DNA from 2 places in the Microbacterium rhizophilum genome. Region 1 is predicted to be linked to the other one. Evidence: predicted binding sites of a transcription regulator. Region 1 holds the regulator's gene; the other holds the start of a gene.
The links. The regulator HrcA, encoded in region 1, represses chaperone genes, less so after heat shock. The targets are predictions, from matches to a motif close to TTNGCACTCGNNNNNNNCGAGTGCNAA.

Region 1 (7,579 bases):
GACGGCCGGATGCGCCTTCTCGACCATCCGCAGCAGGCGGTCCTGCGGGCCGAGCAGCTGCACCATGGCCACGCCGTCGGCCGTCACGGTCTGGGTGACGTCGCTGTCGTCGCTCGGGTCAGGCACCGACGAGGCTCTTCTCTCCCAGTCCGCCGGCGAGCACGTGCGCGTGCACGTGGAAGACCGTCTGGCCGGCGCTCGCGCCGGTGTTGAACAGCAGACGGAAGTCGCCGCCGGCGACGCCCTTCGCGACCTCGACCATCTCGGCGAGCAGCGACGGATCGCCCGCGGCCAGCTCGGTGACGTCGCGGTACTCCTGCGTCTTCGGGATCACCAGCAGGTGCACGGGCGCCTGCGGCGAGATGTCCTTGATGGCGAAGACGCGCTCGGTCTCGGCCACGATCTCGCCCGGGATGTCGCCCCGCAGGATGCGGGTGAAGATCGAGGGTTCGCTCATGTGGTCCAGTCTATGCGCGGGGTGCCCGGCGGTCCGGGCTCGTTCGCCGAGCGCGCACCATCACCAGCGCCCGAGGGCGGCGTTCACCAGTGCCAGGGCGGCCGGGCCCGCGGTGGAGGTGCGCAGCACGGTGTCGCCGAGCCGCACCCGCGCGGCACCCGCGGCCGCGAGGCGGTCGAGCTCGTCCGGCGAGATGCCGCCCTCGGGCCCGACGACGAGCAGGATCGACTCCGCGCCCGACAGGTCGAGCGCGCTCAGTCGCACGTCCGCGGTCGGCTCGAGCACCAGGATCCGGTCGGCGCGCGCCGCGAGCGCCGCCGTGGTGGCGATCGGCGTCACCTCGGGCAGCCAGGCGCGGTGCGCCTGCTTGGCGGCCTCGCGCACGATGGTCGCCCAGCGCGCGCGGCCCTTCTCCGCCTTGGGGCCCTCCCAGCGCGACACGCTGCGCGAGGCCTGCCACGGCACGATCTCGTCGACGCCGAGCTCGGTCGCCGCCTGCACGGCGAGCTCGTCGCGGTCGCCCTTGGCGAGGGCCTGCGCGAGCGCGATGCGCGGGCTCGGCGCGTCCTCGTCGCGGCGCGCGACGATCCGGACCACGACCTCTCGCGGGGCCACGCTCTCGCACTCCCCCTCGAGCCAGGCGCCGCGGCCGTCGGTGACCGTGACCGCCTCGCCCACGCGGACGCGCCGCACGGCGGCGGCATGATGCGCCTCCGCGCCCGTGAGCGTCAGCGTGTCGCCGGCCCCGGCGGATCCGGCGGTCTCGTCGATGAAGTGCAGCGCCACGGCGGATCAGCCGTTCCGGAACCGGTCGCGCAGCTTCGAGAACAGGCCCTGCTGGAACTCCGCCAGCTGCGGCTTCGGGGACTTCGTGCGCTTGGCGAGCTCCTCCACCAAGGCGCGCTCCTTGGCGTCCAGGCGCGTCGGGGTCACGACGTGCACGCCCACGCGCAGGTCGCCGCGCTGCCCCGAGCGCAGCCCGGTGATGCCGCGGTCCTTGATCGTCAGGACGTCGCCGCCCTGCACGCCCGCGCGCAGCTCGAGGTCAACCGTGCCGTCGAGCGCGTCGATCGTGGTCGTCGTGCCCAGGATGGCGTCGGTCATCGACACCTCCAGCGTCGCGAGCAGGTCGTCGCCGTCGCGGCTGAACACGGCGTGCGGCGTGACCTGCACCTCGATGTAGAGGTCGCCGTTCGGGCCGCCCGCGGGGCCGACCTCGCCCGATCCGGGCAGCTGCAGGCGCAGACCCGACTCGACACCCGCCGGGATGTCGACCGACACCGTGCGGCGCGAGCGGACGCGGCCCTGGCCGCCGCATGTCGGGCACGGGTGCGGGATCGTGGTGCCGTACCCCTGGCACGCGCCGCAGGGCTGCGAGGTCACGACGTTGCCGAGGAGGCTGCGCACCTGGCGCTGCACGTGGCCCGAGCCGCCGCAGATCTCGCAGCGTTCGGGACTGGTGCCGGGCTGGCAGCACGAGCCCTGGCAGGTCTCGCACAGGACGGCCGTGTCGACCTCGAGGTCGCGGTGCGCCCCGAAGACCACGTCGCCGAGCTCGAGCGTGACGCGCACGAGCGCGTCCTGACCGCGCTCCCGGCGCGACCGCGGGCGTCCGCCCCGGCCGCCGCCTCCCGCACCGAAGAACGTCTCGAAGATGTCGCTGAACCCGCCGAAGCCGCCCCCGGCGCCGCCGAACATGCCGTCGTCGCCGCCCATGTCGTAGCGGCGGCGCTTCTCGTCGTCGCTCAGCACCTCGTAGGCGTGCGTGACGGCCTTGAACTTCTCCGACGCGTCCTCGCTGGGGTTCACGTCGGGATGAAGCTGGCGCGCGAGCCTGCGGTACGCCTTCTTGATCTCGTCGGACGTCGCCTCGCGCGACACCCCGAGCACCTCGTAGTGATCAGCCACACTCGCCTCTCGATGGATCGCGCGCCGCGCGATCCGCATCTCGTCGAGGATCGCGCCCAGCGCGATCCGGGTACACCTTCGGTCCGCCTACCGGCGGTTGTCGTCCTCGTCCAGCAGCCGGGTCAGGTACCGCGCCACCGCGCGTGCCGCCGCCAGGTTGCTGGGGTAGTCCATGCGCACGGGTCCCATGAGTCCCACGCGCGCGCGGCCGATCGTCGCGTCGTAGTCGCTCGCGATGATCGAGGCCTCACCCAGACCGAACGCGGCGTTCTCGCGGCCGATGCTGGCGGACAGGCCCTTGTCGTCCGCGGCCATCTCCGACATCAGCCGCAGCAGCGTCACCTGCTCCTCGATCGCCTCGAGCAGCGGATGGATGCTGCCGCGGAAGTCCTGCTCCCGCCTGGCGAGCGTCGCGGCCCCGGCCATCACCAGCCGGTCCTGCCGGAACTCGTCGAGCTCCTCGCCCACCACCGCCGCGATCGTGATGAGCGCCTCGTCGAGCCGCGACCGCTCGCCGGGGGCGGATGCGCGCAGCGCGTCGATCCGCTCGGATCCGGATCGCACGGAGCGCCCCGCGATGAGCGCCGCGAGCTGCGCGCGCAGCACCGCGACGTCCTCCTCGTCCACGCCCCGCGGCGTGGCCGTGAGTCGCTGCGAGACGCGTCCGGTGTCGGTGACGATGATCACGAGCATCCGGAACTCGTCGAGCCGCACGAGCTCGACGTGCGTGACGTTCGCGGAGGCGAATGACGGGTACTGGACCAGCGCGACCTGGCCCGTGAGCTGCGTGAGCAGCCGCACGGTGCGGGCGAGCAGGTCGTCGAGGTCGGCGGGATCCGCGAGGAACGTCGAGATCGCCGCGCGCTGCGCCGCGGACAGCGGGCGCAGCTCGGCGAGGTGGTCGACGAAGACCCGATACCCCTTGTCGGTCGGCACCCGCCCCGAGGACGTGTGCGGAGCGGCGATCAGCTCCTCGTCCTCGAGCAGCGCCATGTCGTTGCGGATCGTCGCGGCCGACACCCCGAAGGCATGCCGCTCGACGATCGACTTGCTGCCGACCGGCTCGTGCGTGTCGACGTAGTCCTGCACGATCGCACGGAGGACCTGCAGTCCGCGTTCCGTGACCATGGGCACCTCCCCGTCGCGCTTGGCACTCGATCCTTCTGAGTGCCAATTCTAGCGAGAATCCCTCGCGCAGGTTGTAAGCCCGCACCGCAGGTCGCTTCTCAGGGGATCCCGCGTTCTCAGGATCGATTGCGCTCGCGAAGTCCTGAGAAGCCGGCATCTCCGGAGAACGTGTCACTCCGTGAGCGCGCGCACCACGGCGTCGGCGAGCAGCCGCCCGCGCAACGTCAGGACCACGCGGCCGCGCACCGCCGCGGCGCCGTCGACCAGGCCGTCGGCGACGAGGCCCGCGACCGCGCGGCGCGCGTCCGGCGCGAGGGCATCGACGGCCAGACCCTCGCGGATCCGGCTCTCCAGCAGCACGCGCTCCAGGGCCCGGGCCTCCGCATCCGGGATCTCGCGTCCCGCCGCCGGCGACTCGCCGAGCGAGAGGCGCTGCGCATAGGCGGCCGGATGCTTGACGTTCCACCAGCGCAGACCGCCGACGTGGCTGTGGGCGCCCGGACCGAAGCCCCACCAGTCGAGGCCGCGCCAGTAGGCCAGGTTGTGGCGCGAGCGGTGCTCCACGCCGCGCGACCAGTTGCTGACCTCGTACCAGTCGAAGCCCGCCGTCCCGAGCTTCGCGTCCGCCAGCTCGTACATGTCGGCCTGCAGGTCGTCATCCGGGGCGGGCACCTCGCCGCGGCGGATCTGCCGCGCGAGCTTGGTGCCGTCCTCGATGATGAGCGCGTAGGCCGAGATGTGATCCGACTCGAGCGCGAGGGCGGCGTCCAGCGACGCCTCCCAGTCGGCGAGGGTCTCCCCCGGCGCGCCGTAGATCAGGTCGACGCTCACGTCGAGCCCGGCCCCGCGCGCGGCGTCCACGGCAGTGCGGACGTTGCCGGGCGTGTGGGTGCGGTCGAGCGCGGCGAGCACGTGCGGCACGGACGACTGCATGCCGACCGAGATCCGCGTGACGCCGGATGCCGCGAGCTCGCGCGCGACGGCGGGCGTCACCGTGTCGGGGTTCGCCTCGATCGTGATCTCGGCGCCGTCGGCGAGCCCGAACGCGGAGATCACGCCGTCGAGCATCCGGCCCAGGTCGCCCGCCGGCAGCAGCGTGGGCGTGCCGCCGCCGAAGAACACCGTGCTCGCGGCGCGCAGCGCGCCCGCCTCGGCGAGCACCTCCCGCCCCAGCGCGACCTCGCGCAGCAGGGTGTCGGCGTACTCGTCCTGGCGCGCGCCGCGCAGCTCACCCGACGTGTAGGTGTTGAAGTCGCAGTAACCGCATCGCACACGGCAGAACGGCACGTGCAGGTAGACGCCGAAGTCGACATCCGGATCGATCCGCACCTGCGCGGGCAGGCGTCCGTCCGCCGGAGCGGGATCGCCCAGCGGAAGCGCACCGGCCATCAGGACCCCGGCGTGGCGAACAGCGGGGAGATCGCGCGCAGGTAGCCGGCGGACAGGGCCCGGCGCCGACGGCGCACGAAGCCGCGGAACATCCGGTACAGCAGGCCCACGGGCCGGTCGAAGGCCTTCACGGTGAACCAGACCTCGTCGTTGTCGCGCCACTCGATCGTGAACGACTCCTCGCCGCTCACCATGGAGCCGCCGACGGTGCCGAGCGCGAAGCCGACGCGACGGGCCTCCTCGATCACGAAGATGACGCGCAGCTCGGCATCGGCGCGCATGCCGTTCACGCGACCGTGCACGCGCAGCGTGGTGCCCGGGCCCGCGTACGGCGTGCCCTCGGCGTCGTAGCGCTGGTCGGTCTCGAGCTTGGAGGGGGCGATCGCGTTGCCCTCGCCGTCGAAGCTGACGCCGGAGTACGCCGGGCCCGGAGCGGGCCGCACGTCGGTCACCTTCAGGCCCGCGCCCTTCAGCGCTCCCCAGGACAGCAGCGCGTCGCCCGCCGAGCGGAAGCGGTCCTCGCCGCTGCCGATGCGCCACGAATCGGCCGCCGGGAGGCTGTGCTCCGGCGGGTACTGCAGCAGGTCGTGCGCCTGCGTGGCGCCGACCGCCGCATAGTCGACCGTCTCGTCCTGGAAGGTCCCGCGACGCATGTCATCCACCCTACGTGCCGAGCCTGAGCGCCTACTTGGCCTTGGTCTCGACGTCGCCGGACAGGGCCGCGATGAACGCGTTCTGCGGCACCTCGACCCGGCCGATGGTCTTCATCCGCTTCTTGCCTTCCTTCTGCTTCTCGAGCAGCTTGCGCTTGCGGGTGATGTCACCGCCGTAGCACTTGGCCAGCACGTCCTTGCGGATCGCGCGGATGTTCTCGCGCGCGATGATGCGCGCGCCGATCGCGGCCTGGATCGGCACCTCGAAGTGCTGACGCGGGATCAGCTTGCGCAGCCGCTCGGTCATCGTGGTGCCGTACGCGTAGGCCTTGTCGCGGTGCACGATCGCGCTGAACGCGTCGACGCGGTCGCCCTGCAGCAGGATGTCGACCTTCACGAGGTCGGCCTCCTGGCGCCCGGCGGGCTCGTAGTCGAGGCTCGCGTAGCCCTGCGTGCGGCTCTTGAGCTGGTCGAAGAAGTCGAACACGATCTCGCCGAGCGGCATCGTGTACTTCAACTCGACGCGCTCCTCCGACAGGTAGTCCATGCCGAGCAGCGTGCCGCGCCGGCTCTGGCACAGGTCCATGATCGTGCCGACGTAGTCCTTGGGTGCGAGGACCGACGCCTTCACGATCGGCTCGGTCACGGCATTGATCTTGCCGTCCGGATACTCGCTCGGGTTGGTCACGACGATGTTCTCGCCCGTCTCGGACGTCACCTCGTAGATCACGCTCGGCGCCGTCGTGATCAGGTCGAGCCCGAACTCGCGCTCGAGGCGCTCGGTGATGATCTCCAGGTGCAGCAGGCCGAGGAAGCCGCAGCGGAACCCGAAGCCCAGCGCGACGGAGGTCTCCGGCTCGTAGGCCAGCGAGGCATCCGACAGCTTCAGCTTGTCGAGCGCCTCGCGCAGGTCGGGATAGTCACTGGCGTCGATCGGATACAGACCCGAGTAGACCATCGGCTTCGGGTCGACGTACCCCGCCAGCGCCTCGGTCGCGGGCGTGCGCGCGTTGGTGATCGTGTCGCCGACCTTCGACTGCCGCACGTCCTTCACACCGGTGATGAGGTAGCCCACCTCGCCGACGCCGAGGCCCTTCGAAGGCACGGGCTCCGGCGCGGAGACGCCGATCTCGAGCAGCTCGTGCGTGGCGCGCGTCGACATCATCTGGATCCGCTCGCGCGGCGTGAGGGTGCCGTCGATCATGCGGACGTACGTCACCACGCCGCGGTAGGCGTCGTAGACCGAGTCGAAGATCATCGCGCGGGCCGGCGCCTCGGCGTCGCCCTTCGGCGCGGGGATCTCCCTGACGAGGCGGTCCAGCAGCTCCTCGACGCCCTGCCCCGTCTTGCCCGACACCCGCAGCACGTCGTCGGGGTCGCCGCCGATGAGGTCGGCGAGCTCTTTCGCGAAGCGATCCGGATCGGCCGCCGGCAGGTCGATCTTGTTCAGCACCGGGACGATCGTCAGGTCGTTCTCGAGCGCGAGGTAGAGGTTCGCCAGCGTCTGGGCCTCGATGCCCTGTGCCGCGTCGACGAGCAGGATCGCGCCCTCGCACGCGGCGAGCGAGCGGGACACCTCGTAGGTGAAGTCGACGTGACCCGGCGTGTCGATCATGTTCAGCGCGAACGTCTCGCCGTCCTGCTCCCACGGCATGCGCACGGCCTGCGACTTGATCGTGATGCCGCGCTCGCGCTCGATGTCCATCCGGTCGAGGTACTGCGCACGCATGTCGCGGTCCGAGACCACGCCGGTGATCTGCAGCATGCGATCGGCCAGCGTGGACTTGCCGTGGTCGATGTGGGCGATGATGCAGAAGTTGCGGATGCGCTCGGGGGGCGTCGCGGCGGGCTCGAGCGGTGTAGAGGCGCGGGGTGACATGTCCCCTCGATTCTACGGTGCGCCAGGTCCGTCACCCCGCCCGGACGCCCGACGCGCAGAACGCCCGGTCTTCGATCCCCGCGCCCGCGTGCACCATGCAGGTTGCGTTGTCATTCCCACCATGTTGCGTGCTTTTCACAGGGAGAACACAGAACGGTAACGCTT
Region 2 (7,579 bases), on a different contig from region 1:
CCCCGGGGAGCGTGCACGCCGTTCTCGCGCCGTTCGCGCCGCCGCCCTCGGCCGTGGTGCCTGCGGTCGGGCCCCCCGCGCCGCGGTGCAGCGGCCCGGATCCGTCCCGCAGCGGGCGCGCGCCGGCGCCGTGCCGGACCTGGATGATCTCGGCCAGCGCCGAGACCGCGACCTCGTCGGGCGACGCGCCACCCAGATCGAGGCCGAGCGGGGAGTGCAGCCGCGCGATGTCCTCGTCGTGCACGCCCGCTTCGCGCAGCAGCTCGGCGCGGCGGAGGACCGTCGAGCGTGCGCCGAGCGCCCCGACGAAGCCGACCGGCATCGCGAGGGCGGTGCGCAGGGCCGGGATGTCCAGGCGGGTGTCGTGCGTCAGGACGCACACGGCGGTCCGGGCGTCGACGCGATCCGGTTCCTGCGAGCGCAGATACGCGGCGGGATCCGCCGTGACGAGTTCGGCCGCATCCGGGAACCGCTCGCGAGTCACGAGCGTCTCCCACGGATCGCACACCGTGACCGCGAATCCGGCCGCGGCGCCGACGCGGCACAGCGCCGCCGCGTGGTCACCCGCGCCGAGCACGATCAGTCGCGGGCGTGGCGCGTGAGAGAGGGCCAGGACGCTCCCGTCGAGCACCCTCGTCTCGGCGAGGATCGCCGCGGCGTCGAGCTCCGCGTCGAGGGCGGGAGGAAGCGCGGGATCGCCCGCCCTCACGATCCGCCCCGCGTCGGCGCCGTCGAGCCGCAGCCCCACGGTCACGGCGCGGTCGGCCGCCGCGTCCGCGAGCGCGTCCGTCGCCTGGTCGTCGCCCGGGCGGACCTCGTAGGCGAGCACCTCGATGCGCCCGCCGCATGCGAGGCCCGCCGCGTGGGCGACCTCGTCCGTGAAGCCGAACCCGGCGCGGTGCGCGACGCGGTCGGCGAGGACGGCGTATGCGAGGGCGATCGCGTCGCCCTCGACGCAGCCGCCGGAGATGGATCCGATCACCTCGCCGGCGTCGGTCACGGCCATGGACGATCCGACGCCGCGCGGCGCGCTGCGCGCGACGGCCGTCACGGTCACGACCGCCACCCGTCGCCCGGCGCGCAGCCGATCGAGCAGGGCGGGGGCGAGTTCGAGCATGGCGCCACGCTAATCACCCCGTGTTTCGGGCGTGCGACATCCGGTGTCGTGTCGCGTCGTGTCGCGCCCGGCCTAGACTGCCGCGATGCACCCCGGCCCCGAGCGACTGTGCGGCATCGTCCTCGCCGCGGGCTCCGGCACGCGGTTCGGCGGCCCCAAGGCGTTCGCTCGACGCGACGACGGCGTGCCCTGGCTCGGGCTCGCCGTGGACGCCCTGCGGGCGGGCGGCTGCGGGCGCGTGCTCGTCGCCCTGTCCGCGACGTCGTCCGCGGCGGCCGCGCTCGCGCCCGCCGACGTGACCGTCGTCGTCATTCCCGACGCCGCGGACGGGCTCGGAGCCACGCTCCGCGGCGCGCTCGCGCAGGCGCTCGGGGCCGACGTCGATGCGGTCGTGATCCTGCCCGTCGACACCCCCGGGGTCGCTCCCTCCGCGATCCGTCGCGTGATCGCGGAAGGACGCGGATCGTCCGACGCGCTCGTGCAGGCGACCTATCGCGGGCGGCCGGGGCATCCGGTGCTCATCGGCCGCGACCACGTCGAGTCGCTGCGGGTGGCGCTGTCCGGAGACGCGGGAGCGCGCGGGTACCTCGTCTCCCACGGCGTGCGCGAGGTCGACTGCGCCGACCTGTGGTCGGGCGAGGACGTCGACGAGCAGCCGGATCGAGCCGCCGCGGGCCCCGCCTAGGCTGGACCGATGAGCCGCGCGTCCGATCGCCGTCGCGGACGGGCGCCACGGGGCCTGCTGCCCGTCGCGGGTGCGATCGCGGTCGGCGTGCTCACCGCGATCCAGTCCCGCCTGAACGGTGGGCTGGGCGCCGCGATCGACGACGCGATCGTGGCCGCGGTCATCTCGTTCGGCTCCGGATTCCTGATCATGGCGGTCGCCATCAGCGCGCTGCCGTCCGGCCGGGCCGCCGCCGCACGACTGCGGCGCGGCCTGCGCGGCGGTGACATCCCGTGGTGGATCATGATCGGCGGCGCCGCGGGCGCCCTCACGGTCGGCTCGCAGGGACTCGTGGTCGGCGTGATCGGCACCGCGATGTTCACGGTCGGCGTCGTGGCGGGTCAGACCCTCAGCGGGCTCGCGCTCGACCGCGCGGGCTACAGCCCCGCGGGCGTGACGGCCGTGACGCTCCCGCGCCTGGTCGGCGTCGCGTTCGCGCTCGCCGCGGTGGCGTTCTCGCTCACGGGCGGCACGGTGGGACGGGTGCCGTTGTGGATGCTCCTCCTTCCGGTCCTCGTGGGCGCGGGCCTCGCGTGGCAGCAGGCCACGAACGGGCGTCTGCAGCGAAAGGTCGGATCGGCCATGGCCGCGACGTTCGTGAACTTCGTCGGCGGGACCGTCGTGCTCGGGGTCATCGCCCTCGCGCGGATCCAGGTGACGCACCTTCGCGCGTTCCCGCCGGAGCCGTGGCTCTACCTGGGCGGCGCGACCGGCGTGGTCTACATCGCGCTGTCGGCCGCGCTCGCGCCGCGGATCGGCGTGCTGCTGCTGACGCTCGGATCCGTGCTCGGCATGCTGATCGGATCCTTCGTGCTCGACCTGGTGTGGCCGCCCGCGGTGCCGCCGTCGCCGTGGCGCTCGGCGGTCACCGTGCTCGTGGCGTGTGCGGGCGTGGCCATCGCGGCGCTTCCGGGCGCGCGGCGTCGCTGACGCGACCGGCCCGGGTCAGCGCCTGCGCTGGGGCATGCGCGAGACGAAGCGCTCGCCGTCGACCACCTTGCCGCGCACGGGACGCGAGCGCTCGGGGCGGCCTCCGACGTAGAGCCATCCGAGCAGGCGCTCGCCCTTCGCGAGGCCGTGGGCCTTCGCCACCGCCTTGGCGCGCGTGTAGTCGCCCGTGCGCCAGAACACGCCCCAGCCGGCCTCGTCGAGCAGCAGGCTGAGCGCGTGGGCGACGCCCGCGGCCGTCGCCTCCTGCTCCCACGCGTCGATCTTCGTCGAGCGCACCGCGGCCACCACCGCGATCAGCAGGGGAGCGCGCAGCGGCTTGGTGTTGACGCCCTTCCTCCCCTCGGCCTTCGCGATCGCGCGGCCGAGGACCAGCCGGTCGTCGCCGCGCAGCTCGATCAGGCGCCACGGCTTCAGCTCCTTGTGGTCGGCCACGCGCCCCGCGGCCGAGACCAGCTCGACGAGCTGCTCGTGCGTGGGCGCCTCGTCGTTGACCTTCGACAGCGAGCGTCGCGCCCGCATCGCGTCGAGCGCGGTCACGCCACCTCGTCCGAGGCGCCGTGCTGGTCGTCCTCCGGAGTGAAGTTCAGCGACAGCGAGTTCATGCAGTAGCGGTCGCCGGTCGGCGTGCCGAAGCCGTCGGGGAACACGTGGCCCAGGTGCGATCCGCAGTTCGCGCAGCGCACCTCGGTGCGCTCCATGCCGTGGCTGCTGTCGTCGAGCAGCTGCACCGCGTCGGGGCGGATGGACTCGTAGAAGCTCGGCCAGCCGCAGTGCGAGTCGAACTTGGTGCCGCTCTTGAACAGCTCGCTGCCGCACGCGGCGCACGTGTAGAGGCCCGCGCGCTCCTCGTCCAGCAGCTCGCCCGTCCAGGGGCGCTCGGTGCCGGCCTCGCGCAGCACGGCGTACTGCTCGGGCGACAGCTCGGTGCGCCACTCGTCGTCGGACTTGCTCACGTTGTACGACATGGATTCCTCCCGGGGGTCGCTACCAGATTACGGCCGCGCGGAGGCGCCGGGATCGTGTGTGACGCGCGCCCGCGGCGCCCTCGGATCGGGATCCTCCGCGCGCCCGAGGAGAGAATGGAGCGGTGGATCCGGATGAGAACGCGCCCGCGGCCGTGGCCGCCCGCTTCGCCCGCTTCGCGCGCGACGAGGCTCCCGGCCGATCCGCCGTCTACCTCGCGTGGGCGACGGCGGTGGCGGACAGCCCCGAGCTGTGTGCGATCCTGGCCCGCATCCCGGCCACGCATCGGCAGCCGCCGCTCGTGTTCGCCGTGACCCGGATGCTGGGTGCGCCGGTGGGCGGTGCGGACGACTGGGCGGCGTTCGTGCGGGCCCGCGCCGACGAGGTCGTGGCGGAGTGCGCCGCGCGCAGCCTGCAGACCAACGAGCCGCTGCGCTGCGCCGCGCTGCTGCCGGCCCTGAGCCTGATCGAGGGCCCGATCGCGCTGCTCGAGCTCGGCGCCTCCGGGGGGCTGTGCCTGTACCCGGATCGCTATGCCTACCGGTTCGGCGACGCCGCGCTCGGGGAGTCGGACGTGGTGATGGAGGCAGAGGTCCGGGGGCGCCCGCTGCCGCCCATCGCTCTGCCGGACGTCGTGTGGCGCGCGGGCATCGACCTGCAGCCCCTCGACGCGCGGGACGCGTCCGATCGCGCGTGGCTCGAGGGCCTGGTGTGGCCCGAGGAGCGCGAGCGCGCGGCGCGCATCTCGGCGGCTCTCGACATCGTCGCGGCCGACTCGCCGCTGCTCGTGGCGGGGGACGCGGCGGATGCCGACCTGGTCCGCCGCGTCGCGGCCCAGGCGCCGACCGACGCGACGCTCGTCGTCACGACCCCGGGCGTCCTGCCCTACGTGCCGCGCGCCCGGCGCGCGGCGCTGATCACGGCGCTCACCGCCGATCCGGATGACGCGACGGGCATCCGCCCCGGCGGCATCCGCTGGATCACGCTCGATCATCCCGCGCTGCACGACGCGTGGATCCCCCCGATCGACCCCGCCGGATGGCCCGGCTTCGCGCTCGCGCTGGACGGCCGCGTGCTCGCGGCGGCCGACCCGCTGGGATCCTGGATCGACTGGCGGGCCTGAGCCGCCGCGGTGCGCCTCCGAGGGCGTCGAGGCACCGCGGATAGCCTCGAGATCGTGCCCCTCTCCGACCGCGACCGCGCCCTCCTCGACTTCGAGGCCCGGTGGCGCGTGCACGGCGGCGCGAAGGAGGAGGCGATCCGCTCCGAGCTCGAGATGGCGCCCGCGCGGTACTACCAGCTGCTCGGCCGGCTGATCGACTCGGCCGACGCGCTCGCCGCGGATCCGCTGCTCGTCGGGCGCCTGCGCCGGCTGCGCGACGCCCGGGACGCGTCGCGCTCGCGCATCGCCGGCTGACCGGGCCGCCGTCCACGGGATGGACAGGCGCCCCGGGTACGATCGACGCGTGCCGACCAGCTACCCCCGGGACCGCTTCGATGACGTCCCCCGCCAGGCCGCGCGCGTCGGCGCGCACCGCGCCGAGCAGCCCCGCACGCCCCGCGGCGTGGTCCTGCTGTGGGCGGCGCTCGCCACGGTCGTGCTGACGATCGCGGGCATCATCGGGTTCCTCGTGCTGTCGCAGCGCGCCGATGAGCTGCCGTCGCAGCCGCAGAGCCAGCCCACCGTGACGCCGGTCGTGGACACCACGTACACCGTGCTCGTCCTGAACGGCACGGGCACCGCGGGCGTGGCCGAGGAGGTCGCCGGCCGGCTCGTCGCCGCCGGCTGGGCCGAGGACAAGGTGGTGCCCAGCGACTCCTCCGCGACCGACTTCCCGCAGACGACCGTGTACTACGCGGCCCCCGAGGAGGAGGCCGCCGCGCTCGGCGTCGCGCAGGCCATCGGCGGCGCGCGGACCGAGCAGAGCGACCAGTACTCGACGCCCGGCGACGAGGAGCAGGAGCTCGCCGTGGTCGTCGGGCTGGACCGTGTTTCGGCCGGGTAAACAGTTCGATGCAGGTGTGTCAACACTGCCCTGAACCGCGCTGAGGCCCGGAATCACGCGGATACGATTCCCCGGTAATCCCCTCCCGCACCCCGGAGGGCCCAGTACCAGGAGAGTTCGCATGACCCAGGGCACCGTCAAGTGGTTCAACGCCGAGAAGGGCTACGGGTTCATCACCGTGGCGGACGGCAGCCAGGACGTCTTCGTCCATTACTCGAACATCGAGATGAGCGGATTCCGCGTGCTCGAGGAGGGGCAGTCCGTCGAGTTCAACGTCGGCACCGGCCAGAAGGGCCCCCAGGCCGAGGCGGTCCGCCCGGTCTGACGCCCGCATGCGAAGAGGCGCCCCGCGACATCGTCCGCGGGGCGCCTCTTCGCATGTGCGACGGCGCGTCTCGCGCGGCTTGCACTCGATGGGGGTGAGTGCCAGAATCATCCTGGCACTCACCTCAGGCGAGTGCTAAAGACCACACGCCTACGTCCGGGAGGGACGACACCAACATGGCAAAGATGATCGCTTTCGACGAGGAGGCCCGCCGCGGCCTCGAGCGCGGCCTCAACATCCTGGCCGACGCCGTCAAGGTGACGCTCGGCCCGCGCGGTCGCAACGTCGTGCTCGAGAAGAAGTGGGGCGCCCCCACGATCACGAACGACGGCGTCTCGATCGCCAAGGAGATCGAGCTCGACGACCCGTACGAGAAGATCGGCGCGGAGCTCGTCAAGGAGGTCGCCAAGAAGACCGACGACGTCGCCGGCGACGGCACCACGACCGCGACCGTGCTTGCCCAGGCTCTCGTCCGCGAGGGTCTCCGCAACGTCGCGGCCGGCGCCGACCCCATCAGCCTGAAGCGCGGCATCGAGAAGGCCGTCAAGGCGCTCTCGGACGAGCTGCTCGCGCAGGCCAAGGAGGTCGAGTCGAAGGAGCAGATCGCCGCGACCGCGTCGATCTCGGCCGCCGACCCCGCGATCGGCGAGCTCATCGCCGAGGCCATCGACAAGGTGGGCAAGGAGGGCGTCGTCACCGTCGAGGAGTCGAACACCTTCGGCACCGAGCTCGAGCTCACCGAGGGCATGCGCTTCGACAAGGGCTACCTGAACCCCTACTTCGTCACGGACCCGGAGCGCCAGGAGGCCGTCTTCGAGGACCCGTACATCCTCATCGCGAACCAGAAGATCTCGAACATCAAGGACCTTCTGCCCGTCGTCGACAAGGTGATCCAGTCGGGCAAGGAGCTCGTCATCATCGCCGAGGACGTCGAGGGCGAGGCGCTCGCGACGCTCGTGCTGAACAAGATCCGCGGCATCTTCAAGTCGGTCGCCGTCAAGGCCCCCGGCTTCGGCGACCGCCGCAAGGCCCAGCTGCAGGACATCGCGATCCTGACCGGTGGCCAGGTCATCACCGAGGAGGTCGGTCTCAAGCTCGAGAACACCGAGCTCGACCTGCTCGGCCGCGCGCGCAAGGTCATCGTCACCAAGGACGAGACCACGATCATCGAGGGCGCCGGCGAGGCGGACCAGATCGAGGGTCGCGTGACCCAGATCCGTCGCGAGATCGAGAACACCGACAGCGACTACGACCGCGAGAAGCTGCAGGAGCGCCTCGCCAAGCTCGCCGGCGGCGTCGCCGTCATCAAGGCGGGCGCGGCCACCGAGGTCGAGCTCAAGGAGCGCAAGCACCGCATCGAGGACGCCGTCCGCAACGCGAAGGCCGCCGTCGAGGAGGGCATCGTCGCCGGTGGTGGCGTCGCGCTCATCCAGGCCGGCAAGATCGTCTTCGGCTCGCTCGAGCTCGAGGGCGACGAGCAGACCGGTGCGAAC

Region 2: the regulator HrcA is predicted to act here: its motif matches at 6,199-6,225, upstream of groL (chaperonin GroEL).

The regions. Positions count from the first base shown of each region.
Region 1 covers NZ_JBCNUN010000001.1:334,595-342,173, forward strand. Annotated here, with positions in the region: gene AAD528_RS01730 (PhoH family protein) at 1-66, opposite strand, end outside; gene AAD528_RS01735 (HIT domain-containing protein) at 119-457, opposite strand; gene AAD528_RS01740 (16S rRNA (uracil(1498)-N(3))-methyltransferase) at 518-1,243, opposite strand; gene dnaJ (molecular chaperone DnaJ) at 1,250-2,365, opposite strand; gene hrcA (heat-inducible transcriptional repressor HrcA) at 2,453-3,493, opposite strand; gene hemW (radical SAM family heme chaperone HemW) at 3,665-4,882, opposite strand; gene AAD528_RS01760 (DUF1990 domain-containing protein) at 4,882-5,535, opposite strand; gene lepA (translation elongation factor 4) at 5,567-7,414, opposite strand.
Region 2 covers NZ_JBCNUN010000005.1:44,045-51,623, reverse strand. Annotated here, with positions in the region: gene AAD528_RS10130 (XdhC family protein) at 1-1,117, opposite strand, end outside; gene AAD528_RS10125 (nucleotidyltransferase family protein) at 1,203-1,802, shown strand; gene AAD528_RS10120 (DMT family transporter) at 1,812-2,771, shown strand; gene AAD528_RS10115 (nitroreductase family protein) at 2,787-3,311, opposite strand; gene msrB (peptide-methionine (R)-S-oxide reductase MsrB) at 3,326-3,757, opposite strand; gene AAD528_RS10105 (DUF2332 family protein) at 3,880-4,878, shown strand; gene AAD528_RS10100 (DUF3263 domain-containing protein) at 4,933-5,172, shown strand; gene AAD528_RS10095 (LytR C-terminal domain-containing protein) at 5,222-5,761, shown strand; gene AAD528_RS10090 (cold-shock protein) at 5,883-6,086, shown strand; gene groL (chaperonin GroEL) at 6,263-7,579, shown strand, end outside.